4 regions of the Streptomyces sp. NPDC048441 genome follow, and region 4 is predicted to be linked to each of the others. Evidence: riboswitches for the same ligand, from Rfam matches in the RefSeq annotation. Region 4 holds a riboswitch; each other region holds the start of a gene.

Region 1 (7,250 bases), on a different contig from region 4:
CATGGCCATCGGGACCTCGGACTTCCCCGCCGAACAGCTCGTCGAGGCCCAGTGGACCGCCGACCGCCGGGGCCACATCCCCTTCCGCACCGAGCAGCCCCCGTACTCGGTCTTCGTGCGCGGCATTGAAGCGGACGTGCTGCCCACCGCGCAGAAGTACGGGCTCGGCGTGCTGACCTGGAGTCCGCTCAACAGCGGCTGGCTGACCGGGCGGTTCCGCCGCGGTGAGCCGATCGAGATGAACGGGTTCCGGCAGGCGGTCGCCCACAAGTTCAACCTCGACCTGCCGGGCAACCAGCGCAAACTCGAAGCCGTCGAGCTCCTGTCGGCGTTGGCGGACGAAGCGGGAATCTCCCTGACGCACCTGGCGCTCGCCTTCGCGTCGACCCACCCGGGCGTCACCTCAGTGATCCTCGGCGCCCGCACGGTCGAGCAACTCACCGACCAGCTCGCCGCCGCCGAGGTCCGGCTCGACGACGAGATCCTCGACCGTATCGACGAGATCGTCGCCCCCGGTGTGACACTCAACCCCGCGGACATCGACTACAGGCGGCCGGCCCTGACCGACTGCGAGCAACGCCGCAGGCCCGCTCACCACCGCTGACAGCGGTCCGCCTGCGAAGAAGTTCCTGCCGGCAGCAGTGCATGCGGCACGGCTATCTCACCTCGAAGGCGGCCCGCAGGGTGTCGCGTTGGGCGCGCACCTAGTGGATGTCTGCCTCGTACAAGTCGGTATGACCTTCCGCAATGTGTTGCTGGAACGCCTCGTTGCCCTGCGCGGCCGGATTCGAGCGCGGGAAAACCGAATCCCCGGACGCCGTGATCCACGAGCATCACAATGGCAACACCGTCCGTTGCCGCCACGGCGGCAACTAGCCCAGAACACCTCGTGAGTGAGCAAGAAGAGGGAATGACGTGAGTGAGAGCCAAGACCTGTCCGACGTGTCGGGCAGGCTGAACACCGGGGTCGCGCACAACGCACGAGTGTGGAACTACTGGATCGGCGGCAAAGACAACTACGAGATCGACCAGCAGGTCGGTGACCAGGTCGCCACGATGTTCCCAGTCATCCGAGACGTGGCCCGTGCGGACCGCCAGTTCCTTGCCCGCACGGTGCGATTCCTGACCGCCGACTGCGGCGTGCGGCAGTTCCTGGACATCGGCACCGGACTGCCGACCCTGGCCAACACCCACGAGATCGCCCAACGGATCGCACCCGAAGCCCGGATCGTCTATGTCGACAACGACCCCATCGTGCTCGTCCATGCCCGCAGCCTGCTGACCGGTACCCCCCAGGGAGCTACCGATTACATCGACGCCGACATCCAGCACCCGGACAGCGTCATGGAAGGTGCAGCGGCAACCCTCGACCTGGACCGGCCCGTCGCGGTCATGATGCTGGGCATCCTCAACTTCGTCCTCGACACCGGCGAGGCCCAGGAGATCGTGCGCCGGATCATGGCCTCGGTCCCCTCCGGCAGCTACCTCGCCTTGACCCACCCCACCACCGACACCGATCTCGGCGGCGAAGGCAACGTCGAGGCCATGCGGTTCTGGAACGAAAACGCCACCCCGCCGATCACCGCCCGCAGCCGCGCAGAGATCAGCGCGTTCTTCGACGGCCTGGATCTCCTCACCCCCGGCCTCGTGTCATGCGCGCACTGGCGCGCTGAGACCGACTCCGGGCCCACGCTCCCGCAGTTCGGCGCCGTTGCTATGAAACCCTGACCGAAGGCTGGCTCGCCTACATGGCGAAGAGGTCGTACGCACGAAGGTGGAGTCCGCCGAGATGTCCCCGTCGATCTCGGCTACCGCACCTACTGCGGCCTGGACCTGCGGGAATGGTCCCGGCCCCCGGGAACCCCACGTGCCCCGCACGGCGTCTTGGCTACCGTCACCACAGCGCCGCACGGAGGTCAGATCAGGTCATGGCACACGACGGAGACCAGTCGACCGACCGCGCGGCCGATGGCGAGGGCGACGGCGTGGGCGACAACCCCACCGAGCAGCCGGGCGGCGGCATCAGCGGGACGCTCGGCGCCGTCAGGCGCTACCGCCGCGCGCTGTACGGCTTCACCCTCCGCGTGTCCGTCGTGACCGCAGTGCTCGGCTGCGCGATCCTGGCCGGCGGATTCGCGGCGGCATGGGACACCTTCGAGGGCGTCCGGGACTACGCGGACGCCAACATCGCCAACGAGGACTCCTACGTGGCCTACGCGGAGGATGCCATGCCAGAGCTGGCAAGGGTGTTCTTCGTGATGGTGCCGCTGTTGCTCGTTCTGGGGCTCCTCGTCGTTTCCGTCCTGCACACCGCGTACGCCGTCGGCGACTCTCACGCCAGGCACGGCGGCGGACCGCTGGCCACCCGCGAGTTGTGGCGGCGCACACGCGGGCGTTTTCCCGCCGCCCTCGCGGTCAACACGCTGACCGGACTGGCTGTGGGCGCCGTATGGATGGCGGGCCTGGTGCTGTGGGGCATCGTCGAAAGCGGCGAGGTGCCTGGTGTCGAGCCCACGCCCCTGGGCGAAACCGCGACCTGGCAGTACACCCTGGTGGGGTGGGTGCTGCCGATCACCGTGTGGTGTCTGGGCCCGCTGCTGTACGCCCGCCTGGCGCTGGCCACCGCCGAGACGGTGCTGGAACTCCGTTCCCCGTTCGTGGCGTTGTACCGCTCCTGGGTGCTGACCCGCCGCGCACGACGGCGCACCCTCGGCGTGGGCACACTGGTCACGGCGGCAGCCGTGCTCTTCTTCCTGCTGGCCCGGTACGCGGCCGCTCCCCTCGTCCACCTCGCCGGACTCGGAATGCTGTGGCTCAGCAACGACAATGTGTGGATCACCGGCGTGCTGGTGAAGGTGCTGCCCTCAGCCGTGGCCCTTCTCCTGCTGTCCCCGGTGGTCATGCCGCTGGTGTGCGCACTGTTCGCCCGTCTCCACGGAGACCTGCTCGCACGCGAGGAGGCGGCGAGGGGCGCCGGGGTGGTGGGGGCTTCAGCGGCCGGCCGCCCGACCGGCAGGGTCTCGTAACAGAGGCCATTCCCCTTGTCGGTTCCCCGCGTTGGCGACCTCCGCGGAAGGATCGAGGGAGGGGCAGTTGAGTTCCGTCCACGGCGGTCATCAAGTCCTTGGCGTCGCGGCAGCCTGATCCCGGTGAGGATATGTTCCTTTTGGCATGGAAAGCGGCTCTTGTATCGCGTTCACTTTTGCCCGAAAAAGATACTTCTTCACACCATTAATGGCGTATAGAAAGTGCTGTCCCTATTGCGGGGGGCTCTGGCGAAATGGCGTGCTCTGATATGCCGTCGAGTCGCATTCCAGCGCGTATTGCATTCAGTGAATTGAGTCACACCGGCGGCCTCGACCCCGGGATCCACTGAACGCACTTCCGTTCTGTGCAAAGAAAGTTGGGCTTTTCGATCAAAGGATGCGAGTGGTCCTGGTTGCCAGGGACCGGCATCGCACATTCCTTATTCGAATTTGGGTCTTGTTCCATGCGGGCTTTCTCGCCTAACGTCACCGCCAATCCGGATGGAACGCCGAATCCTGCCGCCATCCAGAAACCATCCCACCCACTCACTTACGCACGGCAGGAGCGGGGGACCCAGGTAAGCCGCCGATCCGGATTCCGGAACGGCTCGGGGTGAAGTCGTATTCACAGTGCGACCGGACATCTCCCGTCCGAACCCGACAGCTCACCTCGTAGGCGACGGAGAGGAATTCGCCATGCCCGCAAAGGGAAAGCACCGCCGCCCCAAGTCCAGTTCACTCACCCGGGGCATCGCCGTGGCAGGGACTGGTGGCGCCGTACTCGTTCTCCCGGTGCTCGGCGCAACCGCCGCCGGAGCGGCGCAGCCGGCCGGCACGACCGCCGGGCCCGCCGCGGCCTCGAAGACCTACGTTGTCGTCGCTGGCGACTCGCTCTCCAAGATCGCCCGAGAGCACTCCCTGAGCGGCGGCTGGAAGAAGCTGTACGAGGACAACCGCAGCGCCCTCGGCGCTACCCCGCGGCTGATCCACCCCGGTCTCAAGCTCACCCTCGGCGAGAAGGCCCCGGCCGAGCCCACGAAGAAGTCGGCCGCCCCCAAGGCGTCCGCCGAACGGGCGGACCGCTCCGAGCGCGAGAACACGCTCGCCGCCGAGCCCGCCGCTGCCCCGGCTAAGAAGTCCTACACCAACGACCTCGACGGCTGGATCAACGAGTCGCTCGACATCATGGCCCAGCAGGGCATCCCCGGCTCCTACGAGGGCATCCACCGCAACATCATGCGCGAGTCCTCCGGCAACCCGCTGGCCACCAACAACTGGGACTCCAACGCTGCCGCCGGAACCCCGTCCAAGGGGCTCTTGCAGGTCATCGACCCCACGTTCACCGCCTATCACGTGCCCGGCACGTCGCTCGACGGCTTCGATCCGGTCGCCAACATCACCGCCGCCTGCAACTACGCAGCCGACCGGTACGGCTCGATCGACAACGTGAACGGCCCGTACTAGACCTAGATCTGGACCTAGACCTAGACCGCGTCCCGTCTCGTCTCGTCCGCTGTGAGCCCCGGCATTCCATGTGTCCGGGGCTCAGGCCTGTCTGAGGCCACGCACCGCTCTCCGCGAATTTGCTCGCCGACTGCCTGAGATCACCCTCCCTCAAGAGAATCCGTCAGCCGCTCATGCAGTGACGTGCCGTCATATAGCGCCCCCGCACATGGACAACTCCATGCGCAATTCCGCTATTTTCTCTGCCCGTTGCGTACGCTCCCTCTCAACTCCCTTACAGAAGCGCGCCGAGCCGACACGGCCTGCGAGTTTCCTGATCTCAGCGGATTGCGCCGGGGAGGGGATGAGATTGAGGCCGACTGGGCCACCCGTGAACCCTTCCGGTTGCCGACCAGAATCGCGTGAGCGAGTTTGGTGGAAGCAGAGAGGGCCCTGGAGGGGGGTGCGTCCGATCGCAGCCGTTCGATTCTCAGGAGGAATGGTGACCAACCCCCAGCAGGACCCGAATCAGCACGAAGGCCCCGCAGACGGCGGAGCGGCAGGCACACCCGGCGTCCACGACGGCGGCGCAGACGGAGGAGCCGACGGCCCCGCAGACGGCGGCGCAGCAGGCACACCCGGCGTCCACGACGGCGGCGCGGACGGAGGAGCCGACGGCGGCGCAGACGACGGAGCAGATGGCGGCGCAGACGGCGGAGCCGACAACTCCGGCAGCGGCTCTTGAGTCTCTTCTCGACCGAGCTTCAGGACACCGACGCCACAGCAGGCGTCGGTGTTCTGGAGACACGGCTGACCAGCCTGAGCCGAGAGCAGTTCGCCCGCGACGTCTGGGCGCGCAAGGCGCTGCTCACACGCGGCGCCAGCGACTTCTGTGACCTGTTCTCCGCCGAGGCCGTGGACGAGCTGATCTCGCGCCGGGGACTGCGTACGCCCTTCCTCCGCGTTGCCAAGGACGGCTCCACGCTCCCCGAGTCATCCTTCACCTCGCCCGGCGGTGTCGGCGCCACCATCGCCGACCAGCTTGACGACACCGCCCTGTGGCGCGGGTTCGCCGATGGCGCCACACTCGTACTGCAAGCTCTGCAGCGCACGTGGGAGCCGGTCGCGGACTTCAGCGCCCGGCTGAGCGGGGAGCTGGGGCATCCGGTGCAGGCCAATGCCTACGTCACTCCGCCGCAGAACCGCGGGTTCGACGACCACTATGACGTCCACGATGTCTTCGTCCTTCAGATCGACGGCGCCAAGCGCTGGCTCGTCCACGAGCCCGTTCATCCCGACCCGCTGCGCGATCAGCCCTGGACGGATCGCCGCTCCGCCGTCGCCGAGGCCGCGAAGGACAAGGCTTACATCGACACGGTTCTCCAGCCGGGTGATGTCCTCTACCTGCCGCGGGGCTGGCTGCACGCCGCCCAGGCGCAAGGCGAGGTCTCGATCCACCTGACGTTCGGAATCCACAGCTGGACGCGTTACGCACTGGCCGAGCAGCTCGCCAAGGCCGCACTCACAGCGCTGCGCGACGATCCCCTGATGCGCGGCACGCTGCCTCTGGGCGTGGACGGGCCGGACGGCGAGATCGGCATCGTCCGTGAACGCCTCGTCGCCGCCATCGCACAGTCCGATCCCGCTCCGCTGTTCCACCGCACCCGGCGAAGCCAGCAACGCCCCGCGCCGATGGGCCCATTGGCCCAGCTAGCGGCAGTCGACGGCCTCGGCTCCGACTCGCCGGTGAGGCTCCGTGAAGCGCTGGAAGCGCGCCTGGAGGGTCCACGGCTGGCCACGCGCGTGGGCTGGCTCGACTTCCCGGAGGCTGATCTGCCGTCGGTAGCCCGTATGCTCGACGGCGAGGTCCGCACCGCCGGTGATCTCGGCGTCGACCTCGTCGGGAGACTGCTGCGCGCGGGTGTACTGGTGCCGGCCGAACAGTGACGTGGTCCCGGTGACTGCGACAGAACGCTTCTTCTGCGCCGATGCCGCCCGGACACACGGCGACCCACTCGCAGGAACAGCACCGCACGGCTCTGTCTGGATCCTCATCGAGTACCGGGGCGGCTGGCCGCCCAACGGCTTCGACGGCCTCCATCTCGAGCCCGACACCAAAAGGCTCCTGTTCTCCGCCGCCCAGGCGGTGCGGGCACGCGTGCTCCTGATCAGGCGGCACGGACGCCACAGCCTCGAAGGCACCCGGCGCTGGGCCGTACTGCGCTACGAGAGCTCCGGCGCCTACCGCCAGCAATGGGGCACATGGAGCCGTGACGAAGACTTGGCGGAGATCGTCGGCGCTCTCGGTGCCCCCGGAGAGCTCGGCCGCCCGCCCGTCGTACTCGTCTGCGCCCACGGTCAGCACGACACATGCTGCGCCGTACGCGGCCGGCCCGCCGGGCGCGCGCTGAGTGAGCGCTGGCCGGACCTGGTGTGGGAGTGCACCCATGTGGGCGGCGACAGGTTCGCCGCCAACGTCGTTGTCGCGCCCGACGGTGTCTATTACGGCGGTCTCGATGCCAGGTCGTCGGTAGCGACGGTCGAGGAGCATCTGGCCGACCGTATCCACGCAGAGTACTTGCGCGGATATACGGATCTCTTCCCGCCGCAGCAGGCCGCTGTCGCAGCCGTACTCGAACGTTTCGGCGCGGCCGGCCGTCATGACTACGCGGTGATCGGGACTTCTCGCGACGGCGACCATTGGCGGGTCCGCATCACCGGCCGACCGCCTCGTCCGACGGTTGTGGACGTCGAGGTGCGCTCCCACCGCGCACCGCCACG
Region 2 (7,250 bases), on a different contig from region 4:
AAGAGCAGGGCGGGTCCTGCGGTGTTCTTCGAGTCGCGCACGGCGAGGAGCCCCGACCTCGGCCCTGAAGTCAGCGGGGCTGTCTCGACGCAGTTGTTCATTCCGTTGCTGCGGGTGCTGCGATGCCACTGCGCTCGGTGCAGAGATGTGCTGGAAACCACCTGTCGAGGCAGTGCAGTCATGGTGCCCCCTTACGCGCCGTCACCTGTCCCGGCGATGTGATCCGTCGATTCTTCGGGTGAAAGTGCCTGTTCTTGAAGGGAGTTGAAGGCATCCGTGTATGCCTGGAGGTCTTCTTTCCGTTCGAGGTAGAGGCTACTCGTCAAGTGGTCGAGAACAACCACATCCAGATCAGAAATGTTCGGAAAGGACAAGATAACGAAAGACCCGATGAGCCCTCTGTGCTCTCCGGCGGCGAACGGCAACACCTGAAGTCGTACGTGGGGCAACTGTGTGGCATTCAATAACTGTTTCAACTGACCCGCGAGGACTCGGCTCCCGCCCACCGGCCGGCGCAGCACCGCCTCGTCCAGGATCACGCTGAGTCGCAGCGGCGGTGAGGCGCGCAGCACGTCCTGGCGCGCCAGGCGCACCTCCACCAGCGCGTCCACCTGCTCGTCCGGCAGCCCGTCGAGCGCGGCCCGCGTCACCGCACGCGCGTAGTCCGGCGTCTGTAGCAGGCCGGGTACGACGGTGGTCTCCAGGGTGCGCACCCGACAGGCCTGTGACTCCAGGCTGATGAAATCGCGGTAGGCGGGCGGCAGCAGCTCACGGTAGGCGTGCCACCAGTGGCGGCGCCCGCCCTCGTCGTCCGTGCCCGCCAACGCGACCAGTAACTGGCGGAGCTGGGGGTCCTTCACCTCGTACGCTTCGAGCAACAGGGTGACGTCGGCGGCCTTGACACCGCTACGCCCGGTCTCGATCCGGCTCACCTTCGACTGATGCCAGCCGACCCGGCCCGCGGCCTGGCCACTGGTGAGCCCCGCGAGCGTGCGCAGCGCGCGCAGTTCGGCGCCGAGTTTGCGGCGGCGCACCGCGGGACCGTACCGCATGTCCGCCTCCTTCCCGACGGAGCTTCATTTCCGGCCTCCCCCTGGCCGTTTCAACGGCGACATTAGAGGAAGCGTCGGCCCTATGCCCAAATACGCTCTGCCGTAGCAGAGTTCACCGCTTCGAGCGACAGATATATGCACATCTCGGTGGATCGCCACCCGTGAACGGCGTAGGAGTGGCAGTCTGGCGCGAAGCACCAATCCGGGTCTGTCCTCGTGCCTTCCGCTACGAGTCGGAGTCCAGCCCCGGTGGGAAAGGGACAGCGTCGCCATGGCAGACCTTCAGGAAGCATCCGTCACCCTGCCGAGCGATCCTGCCTCGGTCTCCGCGGCCCGGAAATACGTTTCGACCGTTCTGGCGGAGTGGGGCCTGCCAGGCGACGCCGAAGTGGCCGACACGGTCCGGCTCATCGTGTCCGAACTCGCCACGAACGCCGTCCAGCACACCCTGGGCCAGTCGCCCACCTTCACGGTGGACATCGAGCTCGACCGGGACGAGCAACTGCGCGTCGGCGTCACCGACAGCCACCCCCGCTACCCCAAGCGGCTGCCCGCCGCCGTCCAGCAGGACAACGGCCGCGGCATGGTGATCATCCGCTGGCTGACCATGGAGTGCGGCGGCAGGCTTTCGGTCACGCCCACCCCCGAGGGCGGCAAGACGGTCTGGATCGCGCTGCCCTGGACCGCGCCGGTCCGCGGTGAGACTCCCTCGCGCGCACCCTCACCCCGCTGAGCGTCCGAAGGCTCCCCGGAGCAGGGCCCGGAAGGTGTCCGCCGCGGGGTACGACGCGTCGGTGCGGTGGACGACCGAGATCGTCCGGCGCAGGTCGCCCGGTTCCAGCGGCCTCACCCCCACCGGGGTGGCCGCCGTGCGCGCCACCATCTCCGGTACGACGGCGACGCCGAGCCCGGCGCTGACCAGCGCGCACACCAGCGCGTACCCCGGAGTCTCCACCAGGACCGAGGGCATCGCCCCGGCCCGGACGAGCGCCGACTCCACGCCCTGCCGGGGCGGATGCGCCGGCGCCATGCTGATCAGCGGCTGTCCGGCGAGTTCGGCCAGCGGCAGTCTGGACGAGGCGCCCGCGAGCGCGTGTCCCGGCGAGGTCACCAGGACCAACTCCTCGACCAGGAGCGGCTCCGCGGTCACGGAAGCGGGCAGCGACACGGGATCAGCGGGTTCGTACGTATGGGTGAGGGCTACGTCGACCTCGCCCGCCGCGACGGCCGCGATGCCGAGCGGCGGCTCGTAGCCCCGCACCGTCAGCTCGATGTCCGGATGGGCACGGCGGAACGCGGTCAGGGCGGGCGGCATCAGCTGGATCCCCGCCGTGGTGAAGGTGCCCACGCGCAGCCTGCCGCCGGACAGACCCGCCAGCTGGGCCAGTTCGTGCCGGGCCCGCTCCATCTCGTCAAGGACCCGGCGCGCCCGCGCGAGGAGCAGCTCGCCCGCACCGGTCAGACGTGCCCCGCGGTGATGCCGTACCAGGAGAGCGGTGCCCGCCTCGCGTTCGAGCTTGGCCAGCTGCTGGGAGAGGGCGGGCACGGTGTAGCCGAGGCGCTCGGCGGCGCGGGTGATGGACCCGGCCTCGGAGACCGCCACCAGTGCGGCGAGCCGCGTCGGGTCGTACATGGTGTCTCCTGGTGCGGGAGAGAGCCTGGGCGCCTGGGGCTAAACGTCTGCTTAAGGCAGACCCAGGATATTCCACATACCTGCTGAAGGCAGAAGAACGGCAGGGTGGGGGACATGGACGCACAACTGGTCGCCTTCACCGGGGTCGCCGCGGGCATGGTCGCCATGCCGGGCGCCGATTTCGCCGTCGTGGTGCGCAACGCGCTCGCCTCCCGACGGGCGGGCGTCACCTGTGCGCTCGGCGTCGCGGGCGGGCTCCTGGTGCACACGGCGCTCGCGGTGGCCGGGGTGGCGGCGGTCCTCACGGCGGTGCCCGCCCTCTTCCGGGCGCTGCAGATCATGGGCGGCGCCTATGTGCTGTACCTCGGCTGCCGCGCGCTGCGGTCGGCGGCCCGGCCGCTGGAGAGTTTCGGTGCCCCGGACACCGACGCGGAGCCGAAGGCGGCGGGCGCCGGCAGCCTGCGGCAGGGCTTCCTGACCAATGCCCTCAACCCCAAGGCGCCGATCACCTTCCTGAGCGTGCTGCCCCAGTTCGTGCCCGCGGGGAGCCCCGCGATGCCCAGGACGCTGCTTCTCGCGTCCATCATCGTCGCCCTGGCCCTCGTGTGGTTCCCGGCCGTCGCGATCCTGGTGGACCGCCTCGGCAACTGGCTGCGCAGACCGCGTACGGCCCGTGCCGTCGAGGGCGGCACGGGCGCGGCACTCGGCGTGCTCGGCCTGGTGCTCCTCAGCGAGGCGGCTCTCGCGTGACGTGCTGCCGCGAGGCCGAGCGGCGCAGCAGACGGGGGAGTACGCCCCACAGGCCCGCGCACACCAGCAGTGTGCCCGCGCTTGCGATGATCCCGCCGGTGCGGCCCACCGCCACGTCCACGACCAGGAGCACGGATCCGGCGAGGGCGAACATCAGGACGCCCATGCCGATCCGGGCGAGGTGCGAAGAGACCCGCACGATCAGCGGCTTGGCGCGCCTCTGGAACAGCGCCCTGTGCACCGCGGCCGGTGCCGTGAACAGAGCCGCCGCCAGGACGGCGAGCAGCAGCGTGGTGACGTAGGTGGCGCGCTGCACGGTGTCCAGAGACGGGAAGCGCGGGGTGAAGGCGAGTGTCAGCAGGAACGCGAAGAGGATCTGCACGCCGGTCTGCGTGACCCTCAACTCCTGGAGGATCTCCGAGAAGTTGCGGTCGGCGCGTTCGAAGGGCGTCTCGTTGCGGGTGTCGTGAGCGGCGTGGGTGCCGCTGTCGTCGGCCATGCCGCACGAGTATCCGGGTCGGCGCACTCCAAGCGCGGCGGGCGCGCCGGGCGACGGCGTCGGCCGTGGGGCCGGCCGCCGCCGCCCGGCGGCAGGTCAGCGCACCCTGCCGTACGAGACGCTCTTCGTCCAGATCTTCTCCAGGCGCACCACGGTCCCGCTCTTGGGCGCGTGCCAGATGCGGCCCTTACCGGCGTAGATGCCGACGTGGTAGATGCTCCGGCCGGAGCGGAAGAAGACGAGGTCGCCGCGGCTGCGGTTCGACGCCGATACATGGCGGGTCTTGTTGTACTGCTGCGCGGCGGTGCGCGGCAGCTTCTTGCCCGTGCGCTTGAACGAGTAGAGGGTCAGGCCCGAGCAGTCGAACCGGTGTGGCCCCGCCGCTCCATAGCGGTACGGAGAGCCCTTCTTGGATGCGGCGATCTGGAGCGCCTTCGTCCCGTGTGTCGCGGCCTGTGCTTCCGACGTGAGCCCTGGGGCCACGAGGGTGCCGCCTACGACGGCGAGCGTGAGGACCGATGCGGAGCCGGCCCTGGTGAGCAGCGACGGAACATGATTCAGCGCGGTCATGCGCAACCCTTCGTCAGCCGCCTGTGAAGGATGACCTGTCGGATTCGGGCTGGCGAAGTTGCCCGGCCGCGGTGTGCGGCTTCACCCCAAGGGCCGTCGTCCGGACTTTCCGGAACCGACCCGTCATGCCTGGGTCCTCCACTCCTGCCGGTGCACCGATGTCGACCGGATATCCGGGCGGCGGCAGGACTCGGCGTCCGCCCGGACCGCCCCGCCGTGTGGCGGGGTCTTGTCGTCGGAAGGGATCTTGACCTGTGAAAGGCCCGAATTCCGAGCCGAAACGGCCTTTTGTGAGGCTCCTCACGGCTGAACCGTTCGGGTGGACAAGGCAGGATTCGGGATCGGGCCGAGGGGCTCGACGATCGTTCTACCAGCACCGGAACGTCAGATTCCGCCCGCCGCGTACACACGTGGTGCAACTGGGACCGGCCGAGAATACGACGATTGGCTACGCCGAACGAGGTAGCCCGACTGGTCCGTTTAAGACCGGCCCCGGACGCTCCAGGTCCGCGGCGCGAATATGACGCGTGCTCAGGACGCCGACGGGGGAGGCATGGTGACCCGCGAGGACCGCCGCTCGCCGTCGAGCACCCGCAGGGCGCGCGCCAACGTCGGCGCGTGCACGGCGCTCTCGCCCCGCTGGTGCATGAGCGTCAGCGCGTCGCGCAGCGCGGTGGCCTTGCCGACCAGGGCCTGGGCGGCGCGCAGTCCGCCGTACGTGTCCGATGCGCGGGCCGGGTTGATCCGGCCCACCAGATCGACCACTTCGAGGTACCGGTCGATCAACTCGCCCTCGGCGCGGGTGAGTGCGGGCAGCGGAGGGAGTTCGGGCGGCAGCATCGGCGGTTCACCTCGCGTCCGGGGAGCGGAGTGAGGACTTGCGGGTCGAGATGATCCGGTCCACCAGGCCGTACTCGACGGCCTCGGGGGCGCTCAGGATCTTGTCGCGCTCGATGTCGGCCGTGACGCGCTCCGGGCTCTGCCCTGTGTGCTGGACGAGCAGCCGCTCCAGCTGGGCGCGGGTGCGCAGGAGTTCGTCGGCCTGGATCGTCAGGTCGGACGTCTGGCCGTGGATGGGCTCGGCGAACGACGGCTGATGGATCAGGACCCGGGCGCCGGGCAGCGCGAACCGCTTGCCGGGGGTGCCCGCGGCCAGCAGGACCGCGGCGGCCGACGCGGCCTGGCCCAGGCAGGTCGTCTCCACGTCACAGGTGACGAACTGGATCGTGTCGTAGATCGCGGTCATCGCGCTGAACGAGCCGCCGGGGGAGTTGATGTAGAGCGCGATGTCGCGGTCGGGCGCCAGATATTCGAGGTGCATGAACTGCGCCATCACGTCGTTGGCCGAGGTGGCGTCGATCGGCGTACCCAGAAAGACGATGCGCTCCTCGAGCAGCTTCGAGTACGGATCGAGGGTCCGCTGCCCCGTGCTGGTGTGCTCGGTGAACTGGGGCAGGACATAGCGGGCAGACGGTCGGTTCATGGCGCGTCTCTCCTCTTCCGGGGGCGGCTGCTCCCCAGTTCCATGAAAAGGGTTCCTGTAAAAAATGTACAGGACGTACGTAACAGCATGGTGGCGAGCATGGGCCGGTGATCCGCGGGAGTCAACAGGCGGGCGGTGTTTCAGCCGTTCGCTGAATGCGAAGGACTCGGCGTATGAGCCCTGAAGCGAACCAAGCGCAGGAGGCGCGAGCCTCCGAGCTCGTCCACCTCACCGCCCGTGAGCTCGCCGCCGGGCTCCGCACCCGCGAACTGTCCGCGCGTGAGGTCGTCCAGGCGCACCTGGACCGGATCGAGCAGGTCAACGGCGCGGTGAACGCCGTGGTGACCCTGGTGGCCGAGCGCGCGCTCGACGAGGCGCACGCCGCCGACGAACGGGCCGCGCACGGCGAACCGCTGGGCCCGCTGCACGGGCTGCCCATCGCCCACAAGGACACCCACGACACCCGCGGTATCCGGACCACTTACGGGACGCCGCTCCTCGCCGACAACGTCCCGGACCGCGACGAGCTGATCGTCGAGCGCATCCGCGCCGCCGGGGCGATCACCATCGGGAAGACCAACGTGCCCGAGTTCGCGGCCGGTTCGCACACCGTCAATCCGGTCTTCGGGGCGACCCGCAACCCGTACGGCCTCCGGTGCTCCGCCGGCGGCAGCGGCGGGGGAGCGGCGGCCGCGCTCGCCTGCAACATGCACCCCCTCGCCGACGGCAGCGACATGGGCGGATCGCTGCGCAACCCCGCGTCGTTCTGCAACGTGGTGGGCCTGCGCCCCTCGCCGGGCCGGGTGCCTTCCTGGCCGGACACCGACCCGTGGTCGACGATGGCCGTACAGGGGCCGATGGCGCGCACGGTCGGCGACGCGGCGCTGCTGCTCTCCGTCATCGCCGGGCCCGACCCGCGTTCACCGATCGCCCTGGAGACTCCGGGCAGCGCGTTCGGCGGGTCACTGGAGAGTGATCCGAGGGGGCTGCGGATCGCGTGGTCGCCGGATCTGGGAGGGGCGGTGCCGGTGGACCGCGAAGTCACCGACGTACTCGCCCCCGCCGTACGGGTGTTCGCCGACCTGGGGTGCATGGTCGAGGAGGCTTGCCCCGATCTGTCCGGCGCCGACGAAGTGTTCCGGACCTTCCGCGCCTGGCAGTTCCACCTGGGGCTCGGCGCGCTCCTGGAGACGGAAGCCGACCGGATGAAACCCAGCCTGGTCAGGAACGTACGGCAGGGAAGCACGCTCACCGGCATCGACC
Region 3 (7,250 bases), on a different contig from region 4:
TGCGGTCGAGTGCCTCGGGCGCCAGGCGCCCCGTTTTGTCCACGCCCTGGCCCAGGCGGACGATGGTCATCCTGCGGTCCAGGTCGACCAGTTCGCCGGTCTGCGGGTCGGCGTCCGCCACCAGCAGGCGGATCGAGTTCGTGCCGCAGTCGATGGCGGCTACGCGGGTCACTCTGAGGGCTCCTCAGTTGAATCGGTACTCAGCGGCTTCGCGTTGTGCCCACCCGTTCCGCCCTGCGGAACGCCTGCCCACAACGGGGGGACCTCTACTACTTCTCCGGAAGGGACACGCAAGCCCCCTTGCGCCACCACTCCGGGAGCATCGCGATCGCCTCGTCGCCCAGGGGGTTCACGCCGGGGCCCGCCGCCAGCGAGTGGCCGACCAGGACGTGCAGGCACTTCACGCGGTCCGGCATACCGCCCGCGCTCGGGAAGCCCTCCAGAACCTCGATGGCGTCACGGCGCGCGATGTAGTCCTCGTGCGCCGCGCGGTACGCCGCCGCGAGCTCGGGGTCCGTCTTCAGCCGCTCCGACATCTCCTTCATGACGCCGTTGGCCTCAAGAGTGCCGATCGCGGAGGCCGCGCGGGGGCACGTCAGGTAGTACGTCGTCGGGAACGGCGTCCCGTCCGGAAGGCGCGGCGCCGTCTCGACGACGTCCGGCTGCCCGCAGGGGCAGCGGTGCGCGATGGCCCGCAGGCCGCGCGGCGGACGGCCGAGCTGCTGCTTGAAGGCCTCGACGTCGGCGTCGGTGGGCTCGGTGCGCGGGGTGGTCGGCGGGGGCGTTTCCATGCCTGTCTTTCGATCGGTTCTCTAGGAGAGGTTGGTCAGGAGGGGTTGTACTGAAGAACAGAAGCGCTGAAGAACTGCGTCAGTCGTCGCCGTCCGTGCGGTCCGCCTTGTCGACGCCGTCCCAGACGTTCGAGTACCAGGGCCTGGTCGCCGCCCCCTGGTCGGTGCGCTGCTTCCTCGCCGACTCCGGGTCGACCACCGTGAAGCCGGTCTCGCCCGGCATCACATAGTGCAGCCGGTCCCGGACGCGCTGCTCCGCGTACGAGTCGTCCCGCCAGCGGGCCTTCTCGTCGCGCAGCTTCTCGACGTTCTCGCGGCGCTCGGCCTGCTCCTGGCGCTGATCCGCGATCTCGGCGCGCTGGGAGACGTACTGCCTTATCGGGTACGCGAGCGCGACGACCAGCGAGCAGAGCACGAGCGCGAGGAGCGCGGCTCGGCCCGTGAGCCGGGAGCGGCGCGCCTGACGCTTCGTCTGCGAGCGGTAGACACGCTCCGCGGTCTGCTCGCCGAGCAGCCGCAGCCTGGTCGCGGTGGAGAACCGGTCGCGGTCCTTCACGGCCATGTGTGCCGCCTCCCCGATACGTACGTACGTCCCCGCACACGGTACGGGACCGAGTACGGGGACGTAGGTAACTACTCAGGGCAGCCGAGCTCAGCCCTTGAAACGCGGGAACGCCGAACGGCCGGCGTAGACCGCCGCGTCGTCCAGGATCTCCTCGATGCGCAGGAGCTGGTTGTACTTGGCGACGCGCTCGGAGCGGGCCGGGGCGCCGGTCTTGATCTGGCCGCAGTTGGTGGCGACGGCGAGGTCGGCGATGGTGACGTCCTCGGTCTCACCGGAGCGGTGCGACATCATGCACTTGAAGCCGCTGCGCTGCGCCATCTCGACGGCGTCCAGGGTCTCGGTCAGCGAACCGATCTGGTTGACCTTGACGAGCAGCGAGTTGGCGGCGCCTTCCTCGATGCCGCGCGCCAGGCGCTCCGGGTTGGTGACGAAGAGGTCGTCGCCGACGATCTGGACCTTGCTGCCCAGCTTGTCGGTGAGGACCTTCCAGCCCGCCCAGTCGTCCTCGAACAGCGGGTCCTCGATGGAGACGAGGGGGTACGAGGCGACGAGCTCCTCGTAGTACTCGGTCATCTCGGCGGCCGAGCGGGACTTGCCCTCGAACTCGTACTTGCCGTCCTTGTAGAACTCGGACGCGGCGACGTCGAGCGCGAGGCCGATCTGCTCACCGGGGACGTAACCGGCCTGCTTGATGGCCTCGAGGATGAGGTCGAGCGCGGCGCGGTTGGAGTCCAGGTTCGGGGCGAAGCCGCCCTCGTCGCCGAGGCCGGTGGACAGGCCCTTGCTCTTCAGGACGGCCTTGAGCGTGTGGTAGACCTCGGTGCCCCAGCGCAGGGCCTCGGAGAACGACTCGGCGCCGATCGGCGCGATCATGAACTCCTGGATGTCCACGTTCGAGTCGGCGTGCGACCCGCCGTTCAGGATGTTCATCATCGGAACGGGCAGCAGGTGCGCGTTCGGGCCGCCGAGGTAGCGGAAGAGCGGGAGGTCGGAGGCCTCCGACGCGGCGTGCGCGACGGCGAGCGAGACGCCGAGGATGGCGTTGGCGCCGAGCGAGCCCTTGTTGTCGGTGGCGTCGAGGTCGAACATCGCCTGGTCGATCAGGCGCTGCTCGGTCGCGTCGTACCCGACGAGCTCCGGGCCGATCTGCTCGATGACGGCGAGGACGGCCTTCTCCACGCCCTTGCCCTGGTAACGGTTGGGGTCACCGTCACGGAGTTCGATGGCCTCGAAAGCACCGGTGGACGCACCGGACGGAACGGCGGCACGACCCGTGCTGCCGTCGTCGAGGCCGACCTCGACCTCGACCGTGGGGTTGCCTCGGGAGTCCAGGATTTCCCGGGCTACGACGACGTCGATGGACGGCACGAGCATCTCCTTCTGGGATGTGACGCGGGTACGCGGGGCGTTGGCCTCGCGGACACGAGCCTAACCGGCTCCCGGGCAAGAGCCAGCCGAGCGACCGCCCTGTGGACAAACCGAGAGCAAAAAGTTTCCGAACGGAACAAAGCGGTGGGGAGAGCGGCGGGCGCAAAAGAACCCCGCCCCGGTGCGTACGGGGGATACGCGCACCGGGACGGGGGGCCCGTGGGGACGGGGTGGCGCCCCAAAGGGGGCGGGGGTAGCGCCCCGAAGGGGCGCGGGGAACTGCGCGAGCAACCACGACGCACCCGCAGAGACAAGTAAGGCACTGCAGGGCGCCCCCGCCAGCGACTAGCTGAGGTGCAGCTGCTGACCCGGGAAGATCATGTCGGCGTTGTCGATGATGTCGCCGTTGAGCTTGTACACCTTGTGCCAGCCGCCCTTGACGTTCTTCGCCTCGGCGATCTTGGAGAGCGTGTCGCCCTTCTTGACCTTGTACTCGCCGTCGCCCTTCTTGACCTTCTTGCCGGTCGGGGTCTCGACGGTCTTCTTGGACTCGGCCTTCGGGGCGGCCTCCGCCTTCTTCGGAGCGGCCTGCTGCGGCTGCTCGGTCTGGGCACTGGGCTGGCTCTTGGGCTGCTCCTGGGTCTGCTGCGGGGCGCTCTCCTGCGCACCGCCACCCTCGTTGGAGGCGCCCGAGAGGCCGACGCCGCAGCTCGGCCAGGCACCCTTGCCCTGGCCCGCCAGGACCTTCTCGCCTATCTCGATCTGCTGGGCCTTGGAGGCCTGGTCGGCGCTGGACGCGTACTTCGTACCGCCGTACGCGGCCCACGTGGACGACGAGAACTGCAGGCCGCCCGTGTAGCCGTTGCCGGTGTTGATGGACCAGTTGCCGCCGGCCTCGCACTGGGCCACGGCGTCCCACTCGGAGTTGGTCGCGGCGGACGCCGAGCCTGCCGCCATCAGCGGGGCGGCGACGGCCACACCGGTGACACCGGCGAGCGTGGCGACACGAGTGGCCTTGGACGGGCGGCGGTGCTTGCCCTTGCTGGAAAACAGCATGAGTGATCCCCTCACCGACGCCTGCGAGGTGAGCTGTCGGGTTCGGGCCGATGAAGTTGCCCGGCCGCGCTTCCTGAGCGCGGCTTAACCCCTAGCCGTTCCCGTCCGTTCGACTGCCTCGCTCTCGCGATGCTGAACGGCCGGGCCCGGCGGAAACCTTGGTTCCCCCGCTCCTGCCTACGGCGCTTACGCGACGACTGTTCCCGAACGGCCGTTGGCAGGACTCGGCGTACCGACCGGCGGGGCCCGCTGTGGCGAGCGGTCACGACCGTAGTCATGCGATCGACGGAATTCCAAAGACGATCAGGGCTTCTGAGACCCATCTCTCACTTACGCCAATCCGGACATTCGGCGCGAAGCGGCTAGCCGACTCTTCGTCAACTTCCCTTACTTTTCGCCCAAATCGAGGCTCTGACCGGGAAGAATGAGGTCGGGGTCGGAGCCGACGGACTTCTCGTTCTCCGCGTACAGCTCGGCCCATCCGCCCTGCACGTCGAGGTCGTCCGCGATGACCCAGAGGTTGTCCCCGGAGCGGACCGTGTACGTCCCGTCGGCGCCGTCCTGCTGACGCTCGTCGCCACGGGAGGCGTGCCGGCCCGAGCCGTCGCGGTCGCCGCTGCCGGTCTTCGCGTCGTCCCCGCTGCCACCGCGGTGGCGGCCCTCGCCTTCACCGGTGGAGGGCGTGGGAGTGGGGGCGGGGGTCGGCGAAGTCTCATCGCTCGGCCCGGACTTGCCCGAGCCGTTCGAATCATGCGACTCGCCCGGCTTGCCCGGCTTGCCCGACTCGTCGTGACTCTTGTCTCGCGACTCGTCATCAGCGTCGGGCTTCTCGGAAGGCTTCTCCGAGGACTCCCCGGAAGGCTCGGCGCTGTCCGAGGGGTCGGCCGAATCACTCGGCGACGTACTCGGCTCACTCGGCTCGGCCGAATCGCCCGGCTCCGACGCCTCGTCGGAAGGCACCGTGGTGATCGGAGCGCCCGGGTCGACATCGGCGGCGGCACCGTCATCGGTGAGCCCGGCGATCGGCGCGCAGCTCGGCCAGGCCTTGGGCCCCTGGTCGTCAAGAACCTTCTCGGCGACGGATATCTGCTGCGAACGGCTCGCCTGGTCGGCCCGCGGCGCGAAGTCGAGGCCGCCGTACTCCTCCCAGTTCTGCTGCGAGAGCTGGACCCCGCCGTAGTACCCGTTGCCCGCGTCCGCGCTCCAGGAGCCACCGCTCTCGCACTCCGCGAGCTTGTCCCACGTGGCGGTGTCCGCCGCGCTCGCGCTGGTCGCGCCGAGCAGCGGGATGGCGATGGCTGATCCCGCGACTCCTGCCGCGACGATCAGGGCCGGGGCCTGGCGGGGGCGTCGGTGACGACCATTGCCGGAGATCATGCGGTTGCCTTTCGCGTGACTGGAGCGACGACTGCGGCACGGGATGCCGAGTCGTCGGTGAACGTAGCGGCAGTCGAACGCTTGTCACAAGTCGATGCAGCGGAGATCACGTGAAAGTCACAGTCTTGACGGACCGTCAGCTAAACGGCGTTTCGGCGCCTTTTCCGGTATGGACTATTTGCGGCTCTGTGCGGGTGTGAACTCCACGGGCAGCGTGCGCAGTCCACGCATGATGAGCCCGCCACGCCATCTCAAATCGTCAGGTTCCACCGCGAGCCGCAGGTCAGGGAGGCGGCGCAGAAGGGTCGCGAGGGCGGCCTGCCCTTCGAGCCTGGCGAGGGGTGCGCCGAGACAGTAATGAATGCCATGGCCGTAGCCGAGGTGCTGGTTGTCGCGCCGTGAGAGGTCGAGGGTGTCGGGCCGCTCGAACCGCGCGGGGTCGCGGTCGGCCGCCGCGAGTACGACGAGGACGGGGTCGCCGGCGGCGATGTCCTGGCCTCCGATCGTCAGCGGCTCGGTCGCGAACCGCCAGGTGGCCAGTTCGACCGGGCCGTCGAAGCGGAGGAGCTCTTCGAGCCCGGTCTCCAGGAGGCCGGTCTCCCCGCTCGCGAGAGACGCCTGTAGCCGCTCACGCTGCTCGGGGTGCGTGAGAAGGGCGTAGGTGCCGTTGCCGATGAGATTGACGGTCGTCTCGAAGCCGGCGAACAAAAGGATGAAGGCCATCGCGGCGGCCTCGTTCTCGGTGAGGTGCTCGCCGTGGTCGGACGCGCGGATGAGCCCGGAGATGAGGTCGTCGCCCGGTTCGAGGCGCTTGCGGTGAATCAGCTCGGCGAGATAGCCGCGCATCTTCTTCACGGACCGGGCGACCCCGCCCCTGGGCCCTCCCCCGTGACGGATCATCATCCCCGCCCAGTCGCGGAAGTCGTCCTGGTCCTCGCGCGGGACACCGAGGAGGTCACAGATGGCGTAGATGGGGAGCGGGAAGGCGAAGTCGTGGATGAGGTCGGCTTCGCCCTTCGCCGCGAACCTGTCGATGAGCTGATCGGTCAACTCCTGGACGCGGGGCTCGAATTGGGCGATGCGCCGGGGAGTGAAGGCCTTGGAAACGAGGCGGCGAAGGCGGGTGTGGTCCGGCGGATCGATGTTGAGCAGATGCGTCATGAGGTTGGCACTGCGCTCGCCCGGGATGCCCGTCTTGCTCTTGGCGTGCGCGGGCTCGCCGTGATGCGCCGGGTTCTTGCTGAGCCGCTGATCGGCGAGCGCCTCCTTGGCATCCGCGTACCGGGTGACCAGCCAGGCATCCACACCACTGGGCAGCCGCGTCTTGTGCACGGGCGCGTGCTCCCGCAGCCAGGCGTAGGCGGGGTAGGGATCGGTGGCGAACTCCCAGGTGAAGAGCTCTGGCCCCTGGGCCTCGGACAAGGGGGCCCCTGCGGGGCAGGCTGCGGGGGGCGCCTCTGCGGAGGCGGGCGGCTGGTCTTGCATGAGGTCGACCGTATCCGGGGTCGGTGGTTCCCCTCCCCCTGGCTCGGTCGGAGCCATGCTGCTCCGCTCCGGGGTCTTGCGCACCGTCATCAACGGCTCCGCCGAGTTCGTCCTCAAACGCCGGACGGGCTGGAACCCCGGCGCCGCACTCCGTCCGTCCTCACCTGCCGGAAAGGCTGGAACCCCCCTCGGCAACCAGCACCGCATCCCGATAAGCCCGCGCCGCGACCCGCAGTGCCGCCTCCGGATCCACACCCTCCGCCTCGGACCTCAGCGCGAGGGCGAGCAGCTCGTAGCCGACCCCGTCCCCGGAGGGGAGAGCCACCTCGAGCCCCGCCGCACGCACCCGCGAAGCCAGCTTCGCCGTGAAGGCCAGGCCCGGCTGGCCCAGGGGGATGCCCTCCGTCAGTGATGAACGCTGCTTCTCCTCCGCCTTCGTGCGGAGCCAGTGCGCCTTCACGTCCTCGGGGGTTTCCGCCGCGTCGTCGCCGAAGATGTGCGGGTGGCGGCGGATCAGCTTTTCGACGATGGTGCCCGCCACGTCGTCCACGGAGAAGGGGGACTCGGCGTCCTCCTCGGCGATGCGGGCGTGGAAGACCACCTGGAGC
Region 4 (7,250 bases):
GTATGCGTGCCGGTCCGACGGGGTCTGCATGGGGCCAGGGTACGGGTAGCGGGGGCGCCTTGGCCGGTGCAGGCTAGGGGACGTCGGCGGAGCACCCGTGACGGCATGAGACACTGGTCTAGACAAGTGTGAGACACCTGGAAGGGCAGCAACACATGGCTGAGCGCCGCGTCAACGTCGGCTGGGCCGAGGGCCTTCACGCCCGACCCGCCTCCATCTTCGTCCGCGCGGCCACGGCCGCCGGCGTCCCCGTGACGATCGCCAAGGCTGACGGCAACCCCGTGAACGCCGCCTCCATGCTCGCGGTGCTCGGTCTGGGCGCGCAGGGCGGCGAGGAAATCCTGCTGGCCTCCGACGCCGAGGGCGCGGACGCCGCTCTCGACCGTCTGGCGAAGCTGGTCGCTGACGGCCTCGAGGAACTCCCCGAGACCGTCTAGTAAAGGCTGGTACTCGTACGCCGAAGGGCCCACCCTCAAAAGGGGTGGGCCCTTCGGCGTTTCTGCGCCCGTGTTTCTTTGCCCGTGCTTCTGCGCCCGCCTATTGAACTGAATTCGGGCAGCAGAAATAATCCCCCGCCGAATAACACTTCTTTGTATACGGCGCCTCTGTTAATGCCGGAGGCCCACCGTGTTTACGGCATGTTGCGAATCCCTCACACGGTCACGGTCATCCCGCAGGGGAATGCGCAGCCGGTGCGCGGTCGCCGCCCGTTCCGTGTGGGCCACGGTGAGCGACCTGGCCCGTTCCGCGTCCCCGCGAGCGACCGCGTCGACTATCGCGGCGTGCTCCGCCCAGGACTCCGCCGGGGCCGCCGGGGTCTCGACGACGTACATCCAGGCGATCTTGTGCCGGAGCTGGATGAGCAGCGCGGTCAGGCCGGGGCTGCCCGACGACTGGGCGAGCGTCTCGTGGAACCAGCCGCCCAGCGAGCGCAGATCCTCGCTCCGGCCGCGCCTGGAGCGCTCCTGGCCGAGCCTGACGAGGCCGCGCAGGACCTTCAGGTGCGCCTCCGTGCGGCGCTGCGCGGCGCGGGCGGCGCCCAGCGGCTCCAGGAGCATACGGATGTCCAGGAGGTCGGCGGCCTCCTGCTCGGTCGGCTCCGCGACGCACGCGCCCGCGTGCCTGCGCGTGACGACGAAGCCCTCGGCCTCCAGGGTGCGCAGCGCCTCGCGGACCGGGACGCGCGAGACTCCGTAGCGACGCGCGAGCAGCTCCTCGGTGAGCCGGCCACCCCGTTCGTAGACACCGGAGACGATGTCGTCCCGGATGGCCGTGCATACCGAGTGCGCGGGAATGCGCATGGCCTGACCTCCGCCTTAATCCCCGCGAAACGCGGTCGATCGACGCCGTTTCAGTGACTCTATTGCAGAGCGGCTGAATTTCCGAAGGCGGGCGGAAATTCATGGATATTTTTTGGCCAAAGGTGCTGCGGGAACGGCGCAGGAACAGCGAAAGCCCCGGCTCGTGATGAGCCGGGGCTTTCGATGAAACAGGTGGGCGTGACAGGCGGGCGGAATCAGACGTATCAGATGTATCAGACGTTGATGCCGTGCGACCGCAGGTACGCGATGGGGTCGATGTCCGAGCCGTAGTCCGGTCCCGTGCGGGCCTCGAAGTGGAGGTGCGGGCCGCTGGCGTTGCCGGTGGCGCCCGAGAGGCCTATCTGCTGGCCCGGGGTGACCGCCTGGCCGACGGTGACACCGAGGGACGACATGTGGCCGTACTGGGTGTACGTGCCGTCGTTCATCTTGATGACCACGTTGTTGCCGTAGGCGCCGCCCCAGCCGGCCTCGACCACGGTGCCGGAGCCGACCGCGTGGACCGACGTGCCGGACGCGGCGTGGAAGTCGATGCCGGTGTGGCTGCCGGAGGACCACATGGCGCCGCCGGTCTGGTAGCCCGTGGAGACGTACGAGCCGGCGATCGGGGAGACGTAGCTGTTCAGGCGCTTGCGCTCGGCCTCGCGGGCGGCGCGCTCCTTGGCCTCCCGCTCCTTCTTGGCCTTGGCCTTCGCCTCGGCCTCGGCCTTGCGCTTGGCCTCTTCAGCCTTCTTCTTGGCGGCCTCTTCGGCCTTCTTGGCGGCCGCGGCGTCGTCGGCGGCCTGCTGCTGGGCGGCGGCCTGCGCGTCGATGCTCGCGGCGAGCGAGTCGCCGACGGAGATGGCCTGGGTGAGGCCGGTGTGCTCGAGGGCCGCGGCATCGTCGGCGGCGAGCGCCGGAGCGGCCAGGCCTCCGATGACACCGGTGGTGGCGAGCGCGGCGACGCCCGCTACGTTCGCGGTCGTGCGCGTGATGCGGCTCGGGCGACGGTGCTTCCCGGTGGCACGGGTGAACGCCATGAAGCGGCTGATCCTTTCCTTCCTTCTCGCCTACCGGGTTAGCTGACGGGTTCGGAGCAGGAAGGTCTCCTACGGGTCCCTCACCTCGCGGCAAGGTGCCCGATTCACCCCAGGGGACATGTGGGTCCCCGGCTCCCCTGGCTCGCGCCGTACGGGGACTCGGCGATGACTGTCCGGTGCCACGGATGCGGCGTACTGCATGGCGGACAGCCGGACCGACGCTAAGCGGGACATCTTTCAATCGACAAACGGATCAGGACTTTTGTAGCGCACGCCACAGGGCAGACACACAACCTCCGTACTAATTCGGACATATGAGGACCCCGGTGGCCTTTCCGGCCACCGGGGTCCTGTGTGTCTCAGCTGCGCCGTCTGTCTCGGCTAGCCCGTGACAACACTCACTTCACCGATGCCGAGCGCCTTGACGGGCTCCTCGATCTGCGCGGCGTCTCCGACGAGCACCGTCACGAGCCGGTCCTCGGGGAAGGCGTTCACCACGGCGGCGGTGGCCTCCACGGTGCCTGTCTCGGCCAACTGCCGGTACAGCTGCGCCTGGAAGTCGTCCGGCAGGTGCTGCTCGACCTGGTCGGCGAGGGTGGCCGCGACGGACGCCGCCATCTCGTACTTGAGCGGAGCCACGCCCACCAGGTTCTGCACGGCGACGTCGCGCTCGGCGTCCGTGAGCCCGTCGGCCGCGAGGGTGCGCAGGACCTGCCACAGGTCCCCGAGGGCCGGTCCCGTGGACTCGGTGTCCACGGAGCCGCTGATGGCGAGCATGGCGGCGCCCGTGCCTTCCGGAGTGGAGCGCAGGACCTGGGCGAACGCCCGTACGCCGTAGGTGTATCCCTTCTCCTCGCGCAGGACGCGGTCCAGGCGCGAGGTGAGGGTGCCGCCCAGGCAGTACGTGCCGAGCACCTGCGCGGGCCAGACGCGGTCGTGCCTGTCCGGTCCCACGCGGCCGATGAGCAGCTGCGTCTGGACGGCGCCGGGGCGGTCCACGATGACGACGCGCCCGGCGTCGTCGGCGGTCACCGGAGGCACCGGACGCGGCTCGGCCGTGCCGCCCGTCCAGGCACCGATGGTGTCGGCGAGGACGGCGTCCAGGTCGGTGCCCGTCAGGTCGCCCACGACGACGGCCGTGGCCGTGGCGGGACGGACGTGCTTCTCATAGAAGGTGCGCACCGCCGCCGAGTCGATGGCCGTGACCGTCTCCTCGGTGCCCTGGCGGGGGCGCGACATGCGCGACGTCGCGGGGAAGAGCTGCCGGGAGAGCTCCTTGGCGGCGCGGCGTGCCGGGTTGGCGGCCTCGTGCGGGATCTCGTCCAGGCGGTTGCGTACGAGGCGTTCGACCTCGCTGTCCGCGAAGGCGGGCGCGCGCAGGGCGTCGGCGACCAGGCCGAGCGCCTTCGGGAGGCGGGACACGGGGACTTCGAGGGAGACGCGGACGCCGGGGTGGTCGGCGTGCGCGTCCAACGTGGCGCCGCAGCGGTCGAGTTCGGCGGCGAACTCTTCGGCCGAGTGCTTGTCGGTGCCTTCGTTGAAGGCCCTCGCCATGATCGTGGCGACGCCGTCCAGGCCCGCGGGCTCGGCTTCGAGCGGCGCCTCGAGGTGGATCTCCACGGCGACGACCTGCTGGCCGGGGCGGTGGCAGCGCAGCACGGTGAGGCCGTTGTCCAGAGTGGCGCGCTCGGGCGCGGGGAAGGCCCACGGCCGTGCGGTGCCCGCCTGGGGCTGTGGGTGGAACTGCATCGTCGCGGCCTCGGTCACTTCGCCGCCTCCTCTTCGTCCGCGTCTTCTTCGGTGGCTTCGGCGGCGGTGGTGGGCTCGTACACGAGCACCGCGCGGTTGTCCGGGCGCAGACGGGCCGCTGCGGCCGCCTTGACCTCTTCCGCGGTGACGTCGAGCACACGCCCGACGGCGGTGAGTGCGAGCTGCGGGTCGCCGAACAGGACGGCGTACCGGCACAGTTCGTCCGCGCGGCCCGAGACCGTGGAGAGCCGGTCGAGCCACTCGCGCTCCAGCTGCGCCTGGGCTCGCTCCATCTCCTCCTCGGTGGGACCTTCTTCCGCGAAGCGGGCGAGCTCCTCGTCGACAGCGGCCTCGATGACGGGGACCTCGACATCGCCGGACGTCTTCACGTCGAGCCAGCCGAGCGAGGGGGCTCCGGCGAGGCGCAGCAGGCCGAATCCGGCCGCCACGGCGGTGCGGTCGCGGCGCACCAGGCGGTTGTAGAGCCGGGAGGACTCGCCGCTGCCGAGGACCGTGAGCGCCAGGTCGGCGGCGTCGCACGCGCGCGTGCCGTCCTCGGGGAGGCGGTAGGCGGCCATCAGGGCGCGGGCCGGGACCTCTTCCTCGACGACCTCGCGCAGCTCCTTGCCGATCGTGTCGGGCAGCGAGCCGTCGCGGGGCGGCTGCTTGCCGTCGTGCGAGGGGATGGACCCGAAGTACCTCTCGACCCAGGCGAGGGTCTGCTCAGGGTCGATGTCGCCGACGACCGAGAGGACCGCGTTGTTGGGCGCGTAGTACGTACGGAAGAAATGCCGCGCGTCTTCGAGTGTCGCCGCGTCCAGGTCGGCCATCGAGCCGATCGGGGTGTGGTGGTAGGGGTGGCCCTCGGGGTACGAGAGGGCGGTCAGCTTCTCGAAAGCCGTGCCGTACGGGACGTTGTCGTAGCGCTGGCGGCGCTCGTTCTTCACGACGTCACGCTGGTTCTCCATGGACTCGTCGTCGAGTGCGGAGAGCAGCGAGCCCATCCGGTCGGCTTCCAGCCACAGGGCCAGCTCCAGCTGGTGCGTGGGCATCGTCTCGAAGTAGTTGGTGCGCTCGAAGCTCGTCGTGCCGTTGAGCGAACCGCCCGCGCCCTGCACCAGCTCGAAATGGCCGTTGCCGTGCACCTGCTCCGATCCCTGGAACATGAGGTGCTCGAAGAGGTGCGCGAGGCCCGTACGGCCCTTGACCTCGTGGCGGGAGCCGACGTCGTACCAGAGGCAGACCGCGGCGACCGGGGTCAGGTGGTCCTCGGAAAGCACCACGCGCAGGCCGTTGGCCAGCCGATGCTCGGTCGCTGTCAGGCCGCCGGAGCCGGCCTCGGCTGTGGCCGTGTGACCCATGGGCATGTACGTCCCTTCGAATCGCGAAAGCTGGAAATTCTGCCAGTCCTGCCACTGTATGCAAGCGTGCTGACAACCGGTGAAGTTCCCGCTCCGCGCTCGGCGTAGTCGAGGTCGAAGTCCGGGTCGTGGTCGGCGTTGTCAGTGGGACAGTCCACAATGGTCGGCGTCAGATCCCGTTGATGCCCTGGCAGACACCGTGAAGGAGCCGCAGCAGCGATGGCCCGCCGCAGCACGAAGACCCCGACGCCCGACGAAGCGTTCGAGGAGAAGATCCTCGACATCGACGTCGTCGACGAGATGCAGGGCTCCTTCCTCGAGTACGCGTATTCGGTCATCTACTCGCGCGCCCTGCCGGACGCCCGCGACGGCATGAAGCCGGTGCACCGCAGGATCGTGTACCAGATGAACGAGATGGGCCTGCGCCCCGACCGCGGCTATGTGAAGTGCGCCCGCGTCGTCGGCGAGGTCATGGGTAAATTGCACCCGCACGGCGACGCGTCGATCTACGACGCGCTTGTGCGCATGGCCCAGCCCTTCTCCATGCGGCTTCCGCTGGTGGACGGGCACGGCAACTTCGGCTCGCTCGGGAACGACGACCCGCCGGCCGCCATGCGGTACACCGAGTGCAAGATGGCCGACGCGACGTCCCTGATGACGGAGTCGATCGAAGAGAACACAGTCGATTTCGAGTCGAACTACGACGGCCAGGAGCGGGAACCGGTCACCCTCCCCGCGGCCTATCCGAACCTCCTGGTCAACGGCTCGTCGGGCATCGCCGTCGGCATGGCGACGAACATGCCGCCGCACAACCTCGGCGAGGTCATCGCCGCCGCCCGCCACTTGATCAAGCACCCCGGGGCCGACCTGGAGACGCTGATGCGTTTCGTGCCGGGCCCGGACCTCCCCACGGGTGGCCGCATCGTCGGCCTGACCGGGGTCAAGGACGCGTACGAATCAGGACGCGGCACCTTCAAGATCCGCGCGACGGTGGCCGTCGAGTCCGTGACCGCCCGCCGCAAGGGCCTGGTCGTGACCGAACTGCCCTTCTCCGTAGGCCCTGAGAAGGTCATTTCCAAGATCAAGGACCTGGTCGGCTCGAAGAAGCTGCAGGGCATCGCCGACGTCAAGGACCTCACGGACCGCTCACACGGCCTGCGCCTGGTCATCGAGATCAAGAACGGCTTCGTTCCTGAGGCCGTCCTCGAGCAGCTGTACAAACTGACGCCGATGGAGGAGTCCTTCGGCATCAACAACGTAGCCCTGGTGGACGGCCAGCCCCTCACGCTCGGCCTCAAGGAGCTTCTCGAGGTCTATCTCGACCACCGGTTCAATGTCGTGCGCCGCCGCAGCGAGTTCCGCCGCAGCAAGAAGCAGGCCCGGCTGCACCTGGTGGAGGGCCTGCTCGTCGCCCTCCTGGACATCGACGAGGTCATCCGCCTCATCCGCTCCAGCGACAACTCCGCACAGGCCAAGGAGCGCCTGATGGAGCGCTTCTCGCTGAGCGAGATCCAGACGCAGTACATCCTCGACACGCCGCTGCGCCGCCTCACCAAGTTCGACCGCATCGAGCTGGAGTCCGAGCGCGACAGGCTCAAGGCCGAGATCGACGAGCTGACCCGCATCCTCGAGTCGGACGCCGAGCTGCGCAAGCTGGTCTCGTCCGAACTGGCCGCCGTGGCCAAGAAGTTCGGCACGGACCGGCGCACGGTACTCCTGGAGTCGGCGGGCACCCCGGCGCCCACGGTGTCGCTGCAGGTGGCGGACGACCCGTGCCGTGTGCTCCTCTCCTCGACCGGCCT

The links. Region 4 has a riboswitch for cyclic di-AMP ahead of ACGFSB_RS27620 (M23 family metallopeptidase). Riboswitches for the same ligand answer to the same signal wherever they lie in the genome.
Region 1: another riboswitch for cyclic di-AMP. It lies ahead of ACGFSB_RS29070 (transglycosylase SLT domain-containing protein); the one in region 4 lies ahead of ACGFSB_RS27620 (M23 family metallopeptidase).
Region 2: another riboswitch for cyclic di-AMP. It lies ahead of ACGFSB_RS33050 (C40 family peptidase); the one in region 4 lies ahead of ACGFSB_RS27620 (M23 family metallopeptidase).
Region 3: another riboswitch for cyclic di-AMP. It lies ahead of ACGFSB_RS24580 (transglycosylase family protein); the one in region 4 lies ahead of ACGFSB_RS27620 (M23 family metallopeptidase).

What each region holds. Positions count from the first base shown of each region.
Region 1 covers NZ_JBICXM010000013.1:178,736-185,985, reverse strand. The annotation lists gene ACGFSB_RS29085 (aldo/keto reductase) at 1-604, shown strand, start outside; gene ACGFSB_RS29080 (SAM-dependent methyltransferase) at 916-1,728, shown strand; gene ACGFSB_RS29075 (hypothetical protein) at 1,929-3,026, shown strand; cyclic di-AMP (ydaO/yuaA leader) riboswitch at 3,524-3,718, shown strand; gene ACGFSB_RS29070 (transglycosylase SLT domain-containing protein) at 3,723-4,490, shown strand; gene ACGFSB_RS29065 (BatC protein) at 4,969-5,214, shown strand; gene ACGFSB_RS29060 (cupin domain-containing protein) at 5,211-6,416, shown strand; gene ACGFSB_RS29055 (sucrase ferredoxin) at 6,427-7,250, shown strand, end outside.
Region 2 covers NZ_JBICXM010000017.1:168,135-175,384, reverse strand. The annotation lists gene ACGFSB_RS33080 (DUF397 domain-containing protein) at 1-182, opposite strand, end outside; gene ACGFSB_RS33075 (helix-turn-helix domain-containing protein) at 192-1,052, opposite strand; gene ACGFSB_RS33070 (ATP-binding protein) at 1,324-1,785, shown strand; gene ACGFSB_RS33065 (LysR family transcriptional regulator) at 1,774-2,685, opposite strand; gene ACGFSB_RS33060 (LysE family translocator) at 2,800-3,435, shown strand; gene ACGFSB_RS33055 (DUF6328 family protein) at 3,413-3,934, opposite strand; gene ACGFSB_RS33050 (C40 family peptidase) at 4,031-4,504, opposite strand; cyclic di-AMP (ydaO/yuaA leader) riboswitch at 4,508-4,681, opposite strand; gene ACGFSB_RS33045 (hypothetical protein) at 5,036-5,344, opposite strand; gene ACGFSB_RS33040 (ATP-dependent Clp protease proteolytic subunit) at 5,352-5,987, opposite strand; gene ACGFSB_RS33035 (amidase) at 6,161-7,250, shown strand, end outside.
Region 3 covers NZ_JBICXM010000010.1:104,829-112,078, forward strand. The annotation lists gene ACGFSB_RS24560 (exopolyphosphatase) at 1-172, opposite strand, end outside; gene ACGFSB_RS24565 (DUF501 domain-containing protein) at 270-791, opposite strand; gene ACGFSB_RS24570 (septum formation initiator family protein) at 871-1,353, opposite strand; gene eno (phosphopyruvate hydratase) at 1,444-2,730, opposite strand; gene ACGFSB_RS24580 (transglycosylase family protein) at 3,070-3,780, opposite strand; cyclic di-AMP (ydaO/yuaA leader) riboswitch at 3,784-3,975, opposite strand; gene ACGFSB_RS24585 (transglycosylase family protein) at 4,168-5,157, opposite strand; gene ACGFSB_RS24590 (cytochrome P450) at 5,332-6,642, opposite strand; gene ACGFSB_RS24595 (nucleoside triphosphate pyrophosphohydrolase) at 6,803-7,250, opposite strand, start outside.
Region 4 covers NZ_JBICXM010000012.1:156,980-164,229, forward strand. The annotation lists gene ACGFSB_RS27605 (GNAT family N-acetyltransferase) at 1-30, opposite strand, end outside; gene ACGFSB_RS27610 (HPr family phosphocarrier protein) at 156-437, shown strand; gene ACGFSB_RS27615 (GntR family transcriptional regulator) at 609-1,301, opposite strand; gene ACGFSB_RS27620 (M23 family metallopeptidase) at 1,535-2,338, opposite strand; cyclic di-AMP (ydaO/yuaA leader) riboswitch at 2,351-2,513, opposite strand; gene ACGFSB_RS27625 (M16 family metallopeptidase) at 2,720-4,105, opposite strand; gene ACGFSB_RS27630 (M16 family metallopeptidase) at 4,102-5,454, opposite strand; gene ACGFSB_RS27635 (DNA topoisomerase (ATP-hydrolyzing) subunit A) at 5,668-7,250, shown strand, end outside.